Regions from separate parts of the Tardiphaga sp. 839_C3_N1_4 genome, predicted to be linked through region 2. Evidence: riboswitches for the same ligand, from Rfam matches in the RefSeq annotation. Region 2 holds a riboswitch; each other region holds the start of a gene.
What was found. Region 2 has a riboswitch for cobalamin ahead of AB8A38_RS27580 (TonB-dependent receptor plug domain-containing protein). Riboswitches for the same ligand answer to the same signal wherever they lie in the genome.
Positions count from the first base shown of each region.

Region 1: another riboswitch for cobalamin. It lies ahead of AB8A38_RS13870 (ribonucleoside-diphosphate reductase subunit alpha); the one in region 2 lies ahead of AB8A38_RS27580 (TonB-dependent receptor plug domain-containing protein).
Region 3: another riboswitch for cobalamin. It lies ahead of AB8A38_RS18415 (TonB-dependent siderophore receptor); the one in region 2 lies ahead of AB8A38_RS27580 (TonB-dependent receptor plug domain-containing protein).
Region 4: another riboswitch for cobalamin. It lies ahead of metE (5-methyltetrahydropteroyltriglutamate--homocysteine S-methyltransferase); the one in region 2 lies ahead of AB8A38_RS27580 (TonB-dependent receptor plug domain-containing protein).

Region 1 is NZ_JBPWQD010000001.1:2,887,690-2,891,213, forward strand. Features, by position in the region: gene AB8A38_RS13870 (ribonucleoside-diphosphate reductase subunit alpha) at 1-1,641, opposite strand, end outside; cobalamin riboswitch at 1,761-1,975, opposite strand; gene AB8A38_RS13875 (hypothetical protein) at 2,165-2,350, shown strand; gene AB8A38_RS13880 (GlxA family transcriptional regulator) at 2,357-3,316, opposite strand; gene AB8A38_RS13885 (HD domain-containing protein) at 3,489-3,524, shown strand, end outside.
Region 2 is NZ_JBPWQD010000001.1:5,764,365-5,767,888, reverse strand. Features, by position in the region: gene AB8A38_RS27590 (O-acetylhomoserine aminocarboxypropyltransferase) at 1-507, shown strand, start outside; gene AB8A38_RS27585 (alpha/beta fold hydrolase) at 511-1,299, shown strand; cobalamin riboswitch at 1,346-1,549, shown strand; gene AB8A38_RS27580 (TonB-dependent receptor plug domain-containing protein) at 1,582-3,524, shown strand, end outside.
Region 3 is NZ_JBPWQD010000001.1:3,855,068-3,858,591, reverse strand. Features, by position in the region: gene AB8A38_RS18415 (TonB-dependent siderophore receptor) at 1-1,142, opposite strand, end outside; cobalamin riboswitch at 1,249-1,441, opposite strand; gene AB8A38_RS18410 (alkaline phosphatase D family protein) at 1,585-3,138, shown strand; gene typA (translational GTPase TypA) at 3,368-3,524, shown strand, end outside.
Region 4 is NZ_JBPWQD010000001.1:1,191,005-1,194,528, forward strand. Features, by position in the region: gene metE (5-methyltetrahydropteroyltriglutamate--homocysteine S-methyltransferase) at 1-1,024, opposite strand, end outside; cobalamin riboswitch at 1,129-1,340, opposite strand; gene AB8A38_RS06015 (peptidoglycan DD-metalloendopeptidase family protein) at 1,509-2,912, opposite strand; gene AB8A38_RS06020 (protein-L-isoaspartate(D-aspartate) O-methyltransferase) at 3,020-3,524, opposite strand, start outside.

The DNA of each region.
Region 1 (3,524 bases), 2.9 Mb from region 2:
GGTCTTGTAGACGCGCATCTCGCCGCGCGCCGCCTTGGCCTCATAGGCGGCGTAACGCTCGGCAAACGGCTTGCCATAGAGATCGTGCAGGTCCGGCGTTTCGTCCGGCGAGAACAGCGTCCAGTCGCCGTCCTGCTCGACGCGCTGCATGAACAGGTCGGGCACCCAGTTGGCGGTGTTCATGTCATGGGTGCGGCGGCGGTCGTCGCCGGTGTTCTTGCGCAGATCGAGGAATTCCTCGATGTCCACATGCCAGGTTTCGAGATAGGCGCAGACGGCGCCCTTGCGCTTGCCGCCCTGATTGACGGCAATCGCCGTGTCATTGGCGACTTTCAGGAATGGCACCACGCCCTGGCTCTCGCCATTGGTACCCTTGATGTGGGCGCCGAGGCCGCGGACGCGGGTCCAGTCATTGCCGAGGCCGCCGGAATATTTGGCCAGCAGCGCATTGTCCTTCACCGACTTGAAGATGCCGTCGAGATCGTCGGCTACGGTCGTGAGGAAGCAGGACGACAGCTGCGGACGCAGCGTGCCCGAATTGAACAGCGTCGGCGTCGAGGCCATGAAGTCGAACGACGACAGCAGATTGTAGAATTCGATGGCGCGGGCTTCGCGGTCGATCTCGCGTAGCGCGAGGCCCATGGCTACGCGCATGAAGAAGGCCTGGGGCAGTTCGATGCGATTGCCCTGCACATGCAGGAAGTAGCGGTCATAGAGCGTCTGCAGGCCCAGGAACTGGAACTGAAGGTCCCCTTCCGGCTTCAGCGCGGCAGCGATTCGCTTGAGATCGAAGCGCGCGAGTTCGGGATCGAGCAGCTCCGCCGCAATGCCGGTCTTGATATAGGCGCTGAAATATTCGGCGTAACGCGTCGTCATATCGGCCTGTGACGCGTGGGTCGGGCTGCCGTGAACGAAGGACAGAACTTCGGTGCGCAGCTTGTCGAGGAGCAGGCGGGCGCTGACAAAGGTGTAGTTCGGCTCCTGCTCCACCAGCGTGCGCGCGGCCATGATGCCGGCCAGTGCCAGTTCATCCAGCGTGATGCCGTCATAGAGATTGCGGCGGGTTTCCTCGAGCACCGGGGCGGCATCGACTCCGTCGAGACCGGCGCAGGCCTCGTTGACGATCAGCGCCAGACGCGCCGAATCGAGCGGCGCACGGGTGCCGTTGGCGAGCGTGACATGCAGCACCGGTGCGGTGGAGACGAGCGCCGGCTTGGCGGCCAGTTCCTCGGCGCGGGTCCGCGCGCGTTCTTCGCGATACAGCACATAGGCGCGGGCCACCTTGTGGTGCTCGCTGCGCATCAGCGCCAGTTCCACCTGATCCTGGACGTCCTCGATATGGAAGGTGCGGCCTTCACTGACGCGGCGCGTCAGCGCCGCCACGACTTCGCCGGTCAGTTGTTCCACCGCCTCATGGACGCGGCGCGACGCCGCTGCCGTGTGGCCCTCGACCGCAAGGAAAGCCTTGGTCATGGCCACGGAAATCTTGCTGCCGTCGAAGGGAGATACGGTGCCGTTGCGCCGGATGATCTGCATTGAGGGTTCGCGCGCAGGCGCAGCGAGCGTTTCCGGCGACAGTTGAATCAGCGGCGCATGAGCCGCATCGCGTCCGTTGGACAAAACAGAAGATGAAGTAGGCATCGGCAAGACCCCGTGTGATGCATCAAGCAATGGGGGCTGGGGCCGAAAGGACGCTGCAAAATACACGGCGGAGATCCGCCGGCATTGCCTGCAAGCGACCGCTGGGACACCCCGCCCATGGACGTTCTGGTGTCGCGGCAGGTCTCCTGGCTCGCAGGTCAATGTCTGTTTCAGCCTTCCCGACGCTTGCGCATCAGTGACTTCGATCGAAACAGACTCACTGCTTACAGTTGCGGGGGCAGCGCCGGAATATGACGCAAAACAACGTCTTTACCGGCTTCCCTCTTAGCCACCAAGTCTTGCGACAGGGCGGACCGTGACGTCTACATTTGGTGTTACCCGCGGTGAAGTGTCAAGCGAGCATTGGCGCCGAACGCAACAAATTCGGTAGGGCTGTTGGTTCAGTGGACAACCGCTTGCGTGGCGGAAACCGCGGGGTCGTTGGCCGTTTCTGAACGATGCGATTCGTTGTCCGAAAGGACCGTGAGGCGCAAAACACCGTCATCAACCGATGGAGGATGCGATGCGCAACCTGGTAACGACCACTGAGAGGATCAAACTCAACGCTTTCGTCGAGCATCCGGGCGCACTCGCGGCGTTCGAGACGACGGAGCAGACCGCCCGGCGCCGGCTCGACGAGATGCTGAACGAGGCGCTGATGGACAGCTTCCCCGCCAGCGATCCGATTTCTTCGCTGCAACTCGCCTGAGCAGAATCAGACCGCGCGAAAGCTGGCCCGATACTGGCTGGGCGTCAGGCCGAGCCGTCGTACGAACACCTGACGCATATGTTCGGCGGTGGTGAAACCGGATTCATAAGCCACGACTTTCAGCGGCAGATCGCTGCCTTCGAGGCGGTTACGCGCCGTGTCGATCCTAGCGCCTTCGACAAAATCCGCCGGAGTCATCCTTGTTTCCTGCTTGAATGTCCGCGCGAAAGTCCGCGCGCTCATGCCCGCCACATCGGCCAGTTCGTCCACGCTGTGCGCATCGCGCAGATGGGCCATCACATGGGCATGAACTCGCGCGATCGGCGAGCCCGACTCGGCCGGCGGCACCAGATAGGGACTGAATTGCGACTGACCACCCTGGCGCTGCGCGACAACGACAAGACGCTTGGCCACGGCCAGCGCGACCTCCGCGCCATGATCTTCCTGGACCAGAGCAAGACCCAGATCGATGCCTGCGGTGACGCCGGCCGACGTCACCAGGGCGCCGTCACGACTATAGATGCGGTCGAACTCCACATGCGCTTTGGGGAAACGCAGCGCCAATAGCGGCGCATTCTGCCAGTGTGTCGTCACCGTCTTGTCGTCGAGCAAGCCTGCATGGCCGAGCGCGAATGCCCCGGTGCACACCGAACCATAACGCTCCGCATGGAGCGCCGCATTGGCCAGCCACTGTGTAAGCTGCGGATCGGCTTCAGCCGTCGGCAGCCCCGGCCCGCCGGCCATCAGAACCAGATCCCAGGGTTTGTCCGCGTCACTGAACGTCAGATCAGCGGACATCCTCAGGCCGTTCGATGCACGCAGCGGCGCGCAGTCTGCAGCGACAAGTGTGATGTCGTAGCCGTCGCCCGGCGCGACGAAGCCATTGGCCTCCATGAACACATCGAGCGGACCGGCCACATCCAGCGACTGGACGCCGGGGAATATCGCGAGGGCAACGCTCTTCATGGTGAGGCTTCATTCCAATGGCGAGGACAGGCCCAGGTCATTCTGAACAGATAGTCGTCTTGCGGCAGGAAATCACGGGTGAATGGCAGTCTCGAAGGTGGCCGGGCGATTGAGGATACAACGCGCCGGGGCGACAAGGGTGGATGACAATCCAGATTGCAAGGAGCATCCCATGAGCAAGACCATAGCCGGCATCAAAGTGCCAGAC
Region 2 (3,524 bases):
CGCGCCCGCACCGAAGGCCTACGCGATTTCGGCGCGTGTCTCTCGCCGACCAATGCCTTCCAGCTCCTGCAAGGCGTCGAGACACTGGGCATCCGCATGGAGCGCCACATGGCCAATACACATGCGGTGCTGGCCGCGCTCACAGCCAACAAGGCGGTCGACTGGGTGCTGCATCCATCGCTGGAGAACCATCCGGACTATCAATTAGCGAAGCGCCTGCTGCCGCGCGGCGCCGGCTCCATCGTCTCGTTTGGTATCAAGGGCGGCCGCAATGCCGGTCGCAAATTCATCGAGGCGCTCAAGCTGACCAGTCACCTCGCCAATGTCGGCGACGCCAAGACGCTGGTCATTCATCCCGGCAGCACCACGCATCAGCAGATGGACGCCGAGCAACTCAAGGCCGCCGGCATCGGCGAGGAGCTGATCCGCCTCTCCGTCGGCATCGAAGCCGCCGATGACATCATCGATGACCTCGCGCAGGCGCTGCGCATCTCGCAGAAGGGCTGAGCGATGCAACTCACCGTCAACGGTCACGAGACCTATCTCGCGAATGGCGGCCGCGCATTCGATCCGTCCTTGCCCGTAGTCGTGATGATCCACGGCGCCGGCTTCGATCACTCGACCTGGGCGCTGCATACGCGCTGGTTCGCGCATCACGGCTTCGCCGTGCTGGCACCGGATCTGCCGGGCCATGGTCGCTCGAAAGGTGAAGCGCTCACGACTATCGCCCATCTCGCCGACTGGACTGCGGCGTTGATCGACGCATCCGGCGCAAAGACTGCACGGCTGATCGGCCATTCCATGGGCTCGCTGATCGCGCTGGAGACCGCAGCTCGGCATCCCGGTAAAATCACACGCCTCGATCTGATGGGCACGGCAGGAACGATGACCGTCGGCCCGGATCTGTTGAAGGACGCCGAAGCCAACCAGCATTCCGCCATCGACATGGTGTCGATCTGGGGTCTCGGCTTTCGCGCCGAGCTCGGCGGCAGCCTCGCGCCGGGGTTGTGGATGCATAGCGGTGCGCAGCGCGTGCTGGAAGCCACAAAGCCGGGCGTGCTGTTCGCCGATCTCAACGCCTGCAATACATACCAGAATGCGCTGACCGCTGCGGCCCAGCTCGATATCCCTGTCACGCTCATCCTCGGCGAGCGGGACATGATGACTCCCGCCAAGGCCGGCAAGACCCTCGCCGCCGCATTGAAAAACGCCCGCACGGTGATTCTGCCGGGCACGGGCCACATGATGATGGTCGAACGTCCCGACGACGTGCTCGCCGCGCTACAGGTGGAGCAATAGAGTCCGCAACGCGGCGATGGCTGTTGCACCGCGCGGCGTGCTGTGCTTCCTGTCTGTCGTTATCGGTGCCTCCGCGAGGAGGTGAAACGGGAATGCGGTGCGGGGAAATATCCCCTATGCCGCGGCTGCCCCCGCAACTGTAAGCGGCCATTCCGGGTCCACAAAGCCACTGAATTTGCATCGCAGATTCGGGAAGGCGGACCGGGAGACCACCGCGAGCCAGGAGACCGGCCGGTAACGAGTTTCACACTCGTTCGACGGTGGGTCGACGGAAGGGGTTAAATGACTATCCGGAATTTGGCCGCAGGCACTGCGGCCGTTGTTGTTCTGTCCTGCTCTCACAGTGCTGCGCATGCGCAGTCCAGTGCCGAGCAACTCTCCGAAATCGTGGTGACGGCGGACAGAGCGCCCGAGCAACTCAATCGCACCGGCAGTTCGATCAGCGTCGTGTCAGGCGAAACCATCGCGACCAGCAATCCCGGCTCGCTGGTTGATGCGCTGCGCACCGTGCCTGGTCTCGACATCACGGAAAACGGCGGCCCCGGCGGCACGGCGAATGTGCGCCTGCGCGGCGGCAACACCGGCCAGACGCTGGTGATGATCGACGGCATCCGTGTCAACGATCCCACGGCCGCATCAGGCGACTTCGAATTCGCCATGTTCACGCCCTCCGCCATCGAGCGCATTGAAGTCCTGAAGGGACCGCAGAGCGCGCTTTATGGATCCGATGCCATGAGCGGTGTGGTCAACATCATCACCAAGAAGGGCTCCGGCCCCGCGCAGGTCAATGTGCGCACGGAAGCCGGCAGCTATGGCACCGTCGTCACGCAGGGATCGCTGACCGGCTCCAACGGCCCATGGTCCTACGCCTTCACCGGTGGCGGCCAGCACAGCAACGGCTTCTCGCGTTACGGCTACCGCATCCCTGCCCTCGAAGCGAAGTTTCCGAATCTCGAAAACGACAGTTTCGATCGCGTCGGCGGCTCCGCGCGCATCGGCTACGATGCGGGCGAAGGCATTCGGCTTGAGTCAGGCATCGTCCACTCGTTCACGCGCTCGGCCTACGATTACGCGACCGGTGCCTTCCCGGACACGCCTTCCGCGGCCACGCGACTCCTCCAAACCGTTTATGGCCGCGTGGGTATTGATTCATTTGGTGGCATTCTCACGCATAACGTCACAATCTCGAACACCCACACCGAGCGAATGTTCAATGAAGTGACGTACAAGACCAACATGTTGCCGCAGAACACCACCTCGAAGATCTCCGATTATGTCGGCAACAGTCTCGGTGCCGAATATCAGGCGACCCTGAAGCTCGGCGCATTCGGCTCCCTCGTCTATGGTGCCAAGACACAGACCGAGACCGCACAGACCTACAGCACGAATATCTCGCCTGTCGCTGGCCCGCAGACGCCGCTGCTAGCCAAACAGCAAGACACCAACTCGATCTTCGCTTTGTGGTCTGTGCCGATCGGCGAACGGCTCAACGTCACGCTCGGTGGCCGGGTCGATGACGTCGTCGATGTTGCCCGCTTCGAGACATGGCGCGCCACCGCCGCCTACAACATTACGGAAACCGGCACCAAATTCCGCGCCAGCGCTGGCACCGGCGCAAAAGCGCCGACGCTGTTTCAGCTTTACGACACGACCTACGGCAGCAGAAACCTCACGCCGGAAACCAATTTCGGCTATGACGCCGGCATCGACCAGAGCCTCTTCAACGGCCGCGTCGTACTATCGGTCACAGGCTTTTCCACTGACTACAGCAATCTGATCAACTTTGTCTCCGATGCGTCCCGTCCGCTCGGCTATTACGTCAACGTCGCCCGCGCCGAGACCAGCGGTCTCGAAGTCGGCGGCAATGTCGATGTCATTCCGGGCTGGGTGAAATTCAACGTGGCCTACACTTACCTGCACGCCCAGGATCTCGGCACCGACACGGTGCTGGCACGTCGTCCCAAGAACTTCGCCCGCTTCGCACTCACGATCACGCCCACCGACAAGTGGATGATCGAGCCGCGCGTCACGACCGTGTCGAAGCGCTTCAGCAGCGCCAATCAAGTCGGTCAGGTCGATGCCTATACCCGCGTCGATCTCTATACCGAGTACAAGATCGACGCTAACTGGAAGGTCTTCGCCCGCGGCGAGAACATCCTGAATGAGCATTACCAGGAAGTGCTGAACTTCGGCACGACGGGACCTGCGGCTTACGCAGGCTTCAA
Region 3 (3,524 bases), 1.9 Mb from region 2:
CCGGAGTTGAAGCCGTAGATCTCGACCTCCTTCCAGTGGCGCTTCGCATACATGTAATAGAGCGTGTTGCGCAGGGTGATGCCGTCACTGACCTGCCACTCGGTCTTTACCTGGCTCCAGCTGTCCTGATAGCGAATGTTGCTGTCGCTGACATTGTAGTTCTTGAAGCGGATCGCCTCATTGAGCTGGCCATTGATCAGCGGCGTGCCGAAATATTTTGACGGATGGCGGTCGCCATAGTCGGTGGAGAGCGTCCAGGTGATGTCCTCGGTCTGCTTGATCTGCACCGCGGCGTGCAGCGCGATGTTCGAGGTGTTGTCGCGATCGACCCAGCCATCGGACGCGTTGCCGGTGACGGCGATGCGATAGGCAACGTCCTTGCTGACCGGACCGCCGCTATCGAGGGCGATGCGGCGCGTCATGTTGCTGTCGAGCGAGATTTCAGCCTGGTTGCGTGGCACCCAGAGCGGCAATTTCGAAATCACGTTGATGGCGCCGCCGATAGCGCCTTCGCCATACATGACGGAGGCCGGGCCGCGCAGTACTTCGATCTTCTCGGCGGTCCAGGTGTCGAAGGGGAAGTTCACCGTGCCGGAGCCGACATAGAGGCGCGTGCCGTCATAAAGCGAAGTGACGGAGCCACTTCCGGCGAAGCCGCGGGTGCTGAAAGCGATGCCGCCATTGCCGGGTTCGCCGATGGCCGTAAAGCCGGTAGCATTCTGCGTGACGGCATCGACCACGTTCTGCTGGCCGCGTTCGGCCATAGTCTCGGCGGAGATCACTTCGACGCTGGCCGGCGTCTGCAGGCGCGTGAGGCCGAGGCGGCTGCCCGTGGATGTCGTGCCGGTGAGGTTGAGCGTCGGCGCTGCGAAGACAGGGCCTGTCGGCGTGGCAACCGGCGCGCCGGTATTGGCGGCGACATTGCGCTGCTGCCGCGAGCGCGCAGCGCGCGATGCAGTGCCGTTCGTGGCGCGGCGTGCCCGCTGAGGCGTCGCTGACGGCTGAACTACAACAGGATCGAGCGTCTGGCTGGGCTGTGCAGCTTGTGCCCAGCTTTCACTCGGACACAACAAGCAGGAGAGAGCAATAGAATAAAGAAAGGGCGTATGTCGCTTCAATGCGACTGGAGAAACGGAGGTCATGAACAGGACTCGCGGTTACGTGGCACGTCACCGCAAACCAAGTCGCCCCGCCGCTTTCAAACAGGCAGTGTGACTTCCACCAGGACACCCCGCCCAATGTGCTCGCGTGTGACCACGACTGGCGGCAGGTCTCCTGGCTCGCGGGTCAGTGCCTGTCGCCGCCTTCCCAGGTGAATACCCAGTGGCTCTTGGCGCAGGCTCGCCGCTTACAGTTGCGGGGGCAGCCGCGGAATCGGGGGATCCCCCTCACCGCATTCCCTTTTGATCCCCGAAGGGGAACCGTCGCATTCACGTTAAGGTGAAATTTCCAAATGTGTCAATCAAGCTGCCAGTCATTCGCAGCTTGCTTTGGCGGGTGTTGATATTGCGCATCACCTGTCATCGCAGCGTCAAGCGATCTGCCTAGAGCCACTGGTGCCAGAGCCAGGATCAGGAGTTCGCCATGGCACTACGTTTATCCCGTCGCCGCTTCCTCGCGCACTCAGCCGTAACAGGCGCAAGCTTCCTGGCGATGCCTTACCTCAGCCGCGCGCAGGATCGTCCGGTCGTGTCGCATGGCGTGCAGTCCGGCGATGTCGGGACGAGCAGCGGCATGATCTGGTCGCGCGCCGATCGCCCGGCGCAGATGATGGTGGAAGTCGCCACGACCGAATCCTTCAGCAATGTGCGCATGTTGCCGGTTATCACGGCGCTGCTCGAGAGCGATTTCACGGCGAAGCTGTTGCTCGATAATCTGCCCGCGGGACAGGACATCTTCTACCGCGTCAAATTCCGCGATCTGTCGCATCCCGAAATCGTCAGCGAACCTGTGATCGGCCGCTTTCGCACCGCGCCGGCCGATCGCCGCGATGTATCCTTTGTCTGGGGCGGCGATGTCGCCGGGCAGGGCTGGGGCATCAATGCCGAGGATGGCGGCATGGTCACCTTCGCCACCATGCGCAAGCACAACCCAGATTTCCTGATCCATTCCGGCGATACGATCTACGCCGATGGTCCGATCCTGGCTGAAACGAAACTGCCTGACGGCACGATCTGGAAGAACACCATCACGGTGCCGGAGAAGGCGAAGGTCGCCGAAACGCTCGATGAATTCCGCGCCGCGCACAAATACAATCTACTCGACGACAATGTCCGCGCATTCAATGCGCAGGTGCCGATCTTCGGCCAGTGGGACGATCACGAGGTTACCAACAACTGGTCGCTCTCGAAGCAGTTGCCGTCGTCTTACAAGGAGCGCGACATCACAATGCTCGCGGCGCGGGGCGCGCGTGCCTTTCACGAGATGTATCCGATCTCTATCAATCCGGCCGAACCCGGCCGGGTCTATCGCACGCTGAATTACGGCCCGCATCTCGACGTCTTCATGCTGGACGAGCGGAGCTATCGCGGGCCCAACGGCCCGAACCTGCAGGAGAGCTATGGTCCGGATGCGTATTTCATTGGCCCGGAGCAGATGGCCTGGCTGAAGCGCGCCTTGATGGCGTCGAAGGCGACCTGGAAGGTCATTGCCTCCGATATGCCGATCGGCCTCGTCGTCTATGACAATGCCGCCGACAAAACCGGGTCTGAGGCCATCGCGCAGAGCGACGGGCCAGTGCGGGGCCGCGAGCTGGAAATTGCCGATATCCTGCGCTTCATCAAATCGGCCGGTATCCGCAACACGGTCTGGCTGACCGCCGACGTGCATTACACGGCGGCGCATTATTACAATCCCGACAAGGCGCAGTTTCAGGATTTCGAGCCGTTCTGGGAGTTCGTTTCGGGCCCGTTTCACGCCGGAACTTTCGGGCCGGCGGCGCTCGACAATACCTTCGGTCCTGAGGTCCGTTTCGTGAAGGCGCCGGGGCCCGATAAGCAGAATTTGCCCCCGTCGGCAGGCATGCAGTTCTTCGGCCACGTCAAAATCGACGGCCAAAGCGGCCAAATGACCGTTACCTTGCGAGATCGGGCCGATATGGCCCTTTGGGCCACGGTTCTGGACCCGAAATTGGGCTAACCATTTGGCAGATTCGCATTGTTTTTCGGTGATTTTCCCCTATATTGCGCCGCAACGCGTCCGAGTACCCGGCCCCTTCTGGCCGGGTTTGCTTTTGGAGGGATTGCCCCAGCGCGTTTTCAGACGAGGCAGTTATCGAACGCGCTCGAGCGCAAGGCTGAGGCCTTTTGTCGAGCATGTCTTGTTGAACCCGCTCAAGGGCACCCAGACCGTAACCAGAAGAAGACCTATGAACCTTCGCAACATTGCTATCATCGCCCACGTTGACCACGGCAAAACGACTCTCGTCGACAAGCTGCTGCAACAGTCGGGCACCTACCGCGACAATCAGCGCGTCCAGGAACGCGCGATGGATTCGAACGACATCGAAAAAGAGCGCGGCATCA
Region 4 (3,524 bases), 4.6 Mb from region 2:
CATCGAGCAGACTGGACAGATCGGACCGCCAGATATTGCGTCCGTCGATCACGCCGAGCGAGAGGATCAGGTCCTTCCGTGCCTTCGCAGCTACTTCGTCGAACTGCTCCGATCCACGGACCAGATCGAGATGAAGTCCGGCGACGGGAAGCGACAGGGCCAGATCGAGGTTATCGCCAAGTTCGCCAAAGTAAGTGTTTAGCATGATCCTGAGCTGCGGGACCGCTTCTGCAAAGGCAGCGTAGGTCCGCTGCAGCGCTTGCCGGGCGAGTGCATCGAGATCGAGCACGAGACACGGCTCATCCAGTTGCACCCATTCGGCCCCTTTGTCGGCCAGTTCGCCGAGTACCTCGACATAAACCGGCAGCAATCGATCGAGCAGCGTCACCGGGTCGAATGACGCATCCATACTCTTGGCCAGTTTGAGATAGGTCACAGGCCCAACCAGCACAGGTCGTGTCTGATAACCCAGCGATCTCGCCTCCTCGTACTCCTTGATCGGCTTGCGCGATGCGAGACTGAAGGTCTGATCCTGCGCCAGTTCAGGCACCATGAAATGGTAGTTGGTATCAAACCATTTGGTCATCTCCTGTGCTGGTACGCCTTGCGACGTATCATGCGTATGAGAGCCGTGCGTGCAGGCCTCGTCATGCGCATCGCCTTGTGATCCACGCGCCATGGCAAAATAGGTCGCGAAGGAAACGTCTCCTCCCTTCCAGCCATAGACCTTCGGAATGGCGCCTACCATGACGCTGGTATCGAGTACCTGATCGTAGAATGAGAAGTCGTTCGACGGCATAACCGTGATCCCGAGCGACTTCTGACGTGCCCAGTTTGCGGCACGCAGCCCGACGCCGACATCGATCAGCGCATTCTCGTCGATTGCACCGGACCAATAGCTTTCCAGCGCCATCTTGAGCTCACGCCGCGGACCGATCCGTGGCGTTCCCAACGTAGCAACAGGAAGCGAGGACGTAGATTTGGCAGAAGACTTGGAAGAAGTAGACTTTGACACAGTAGACATGGCTTAACCCCAATGATTGGGGGCAAAAGGCCAAAGTGACACGTCTGGATTCCACGACGGCAGTCGCGGAATCGCAACCGCACCACCGGGACACCCCGCCCGAGGACGTTTATGTTGTCGAGGCAGGTCTCCTGGCTCGCGGGTCAATGCTGCTGTCCGGCCTTCCCAAAACCTTTGCAGGTCTCAGTGACTTTAATGGACAGCGGCTCACCGCTTACAGTTGCGGGGGCAGCTCCGGCCTTGGCTTAACGCCTCACCGGCTTCCCTCTTAGCTTCGGGCAAACCTTCCCGAAGAACCACGACATGTCCACATATGGGCAACATCGCGCGGCAGTCAACCGAGCTTGCGTGCGCAAGCTGCCCACTCGCAGCAGCGCGTTGAAGACGCCGGAGCTGGAGTGGGCCGTAGCCCCGAGATCAAACGCATCAAGCCCGGCACGAGGCCGGGCTTGCTTAAATGCGAACTACACTTCGTGGATTGCGCTTACGCCCCGTTGAGGAACTGCAGCGGATCGACCGGCGACGAGCCCTTGCGGATCTCGAAGTGAAGCTGCGGCGAAGTAACCTCACCAGACTGGCCGGACTTGCCGATCACCTGACCGCGCTTGATGGTCTCGCCACGCTTCACCATCAGCTCACTCGCATGGGCATATGCGGTGACGTAGCCGTTGGAGTGACGAACGAGGACCAGATTGCCGTAACCCTTCAGCTCGTTGCCGGAATAGGCAACGACGCCATCTTCGGCAGCCTTGATCGGCGTGCCTTCCGGCACGGCGACGTTGATGCCGTCGTTGGACTTGCCATTGGTCTTGGCGCCATAGCCTGTGACCACGCGGCCGCGCACCGGCCAACGGAACGTCGGCAAAGCGCCGGTTGCGTCAGCGGCTTTAGTCGGCGATTCCGGCGTGGTTTCTTCAGGCGTCGTCGTGGCACTTGCGAGACGGGCCTTCTGTGCAGGTTCGGCAGAAGCAACACGGGCCACAGCAGCGGACGTGACCGCGCCAGCCGGAGCAGCCGTCACGGCTGCGACGGGCGCAGCGAGCGGCGCGGCTGCAGGAGCTGCATTGGCCGTACGCGCGCCGGGTACCGTGATCTTGGAGCCAAGCTTCAATTGGGCAGTCGGCGCCAGACCATTGGCGCGCGCGAGTTCGGCCACCGGCACGTTGTTCCGGCGCGAAATGCTCATCAGCGTATCGCCGCGATTGACGAAATGCGTGGTCGATGCGCCGACGGCAGGTTTGCTCGGAGCGGCGGCAACGGCCGGAGTTGCCGCGGCGCCCTGGCGCGGAATGATCAGCGACTGGCCGGGCGACAGAGCGCGCGGCCCCTTGTAGCCGTTGGCCTGCAGGATCGCAGCCGACGAGACGTTGTAGCGCTTCGCCAGACCATCGAGCGTATCGCTGGTGCCGACGATGATCGAGGTGCCGCCATCACGGGCAAGGCCGTTGGTCGCTGCAACCGAGCGCGGCGCCGTAGAGCCGGTGGTTTCGATCGGCGCGCGTGCGGGCGGCGGCGTATACATACCGTTGCCGCCCCCGCTGACGGGAGCAGCCGACGCAACCGGACGAGCTGTCGGATAGGACTGCGGCGCCGAGATTGGCGGCGGCAAAGCCTGGGATTGATACTGCGGCTGCGGATTATAGGCCGGGCGCTGATATTGCGGCAGTTCCTGGCGCTCGACCGGCGCGCGCGGTGCTCGCTGCGGTACCGAGCCGGTGGTTTCACCTTGCCAGCCAAAGCCACGGGACTGGCCCGAGTCAAAACTTGGATTCTGAGATAACCGTGTCTGCATGTCGGCGCTGCAGCCGGCAAAACCGATAGACATCAGCGCCAGCACCGCGACCTGCGGAGCGCGGCGCGAGTAAAGCAACTCGACAACGCTGGACATTGGTTACTCACTCATACGCAACAAACAACTGAATTGAGTAAACACGGTCTCCGTTACCAAGCCTTTAACCTTGCGACCAACACGTGACAGCCGTTCACGAACTTTTTTCAGAGTTCGCGCGCGATGCCCGGAAGTGCTGGCACAAAACGCACGTCCACGAGGTCCTTTCGCTCCAATCCATCTCCGGTTTTGCGGATCCGGACCAGGGTCTGGACGCCATTGTGAGGACCAACCGGCGCAAGGAGAATACCCCCCTCCTCAAGTCGGTCGGTCAGCGCCGCGGGCACCTCCTCCACGGCGGCGGTCACGATGATCCGGTCGAACGATCCGAGATTGGCAGCCGGATTGAGCCCATCGCCGAGCATGACCTCGATATTGTGGAGGCCGAGCGCCTCCAACCGGGTCCGGGCGGCATCGGCCAGCGTGCGATAACGCTCGATGCTCAGCACGTCGCGGACGAGCTTTGACAGGATCGCGGCCTGGTAGCCCGATCCCGTGCCGACCTCGAGCACACGGTGACCAGCATTCAACTGCAGCTGTTCGGTCATATAGGCGACCACGAAGGGCTGGCTGATGGTCTGGCCACAGGCAATGGCCAAGGCCGTATCGCGC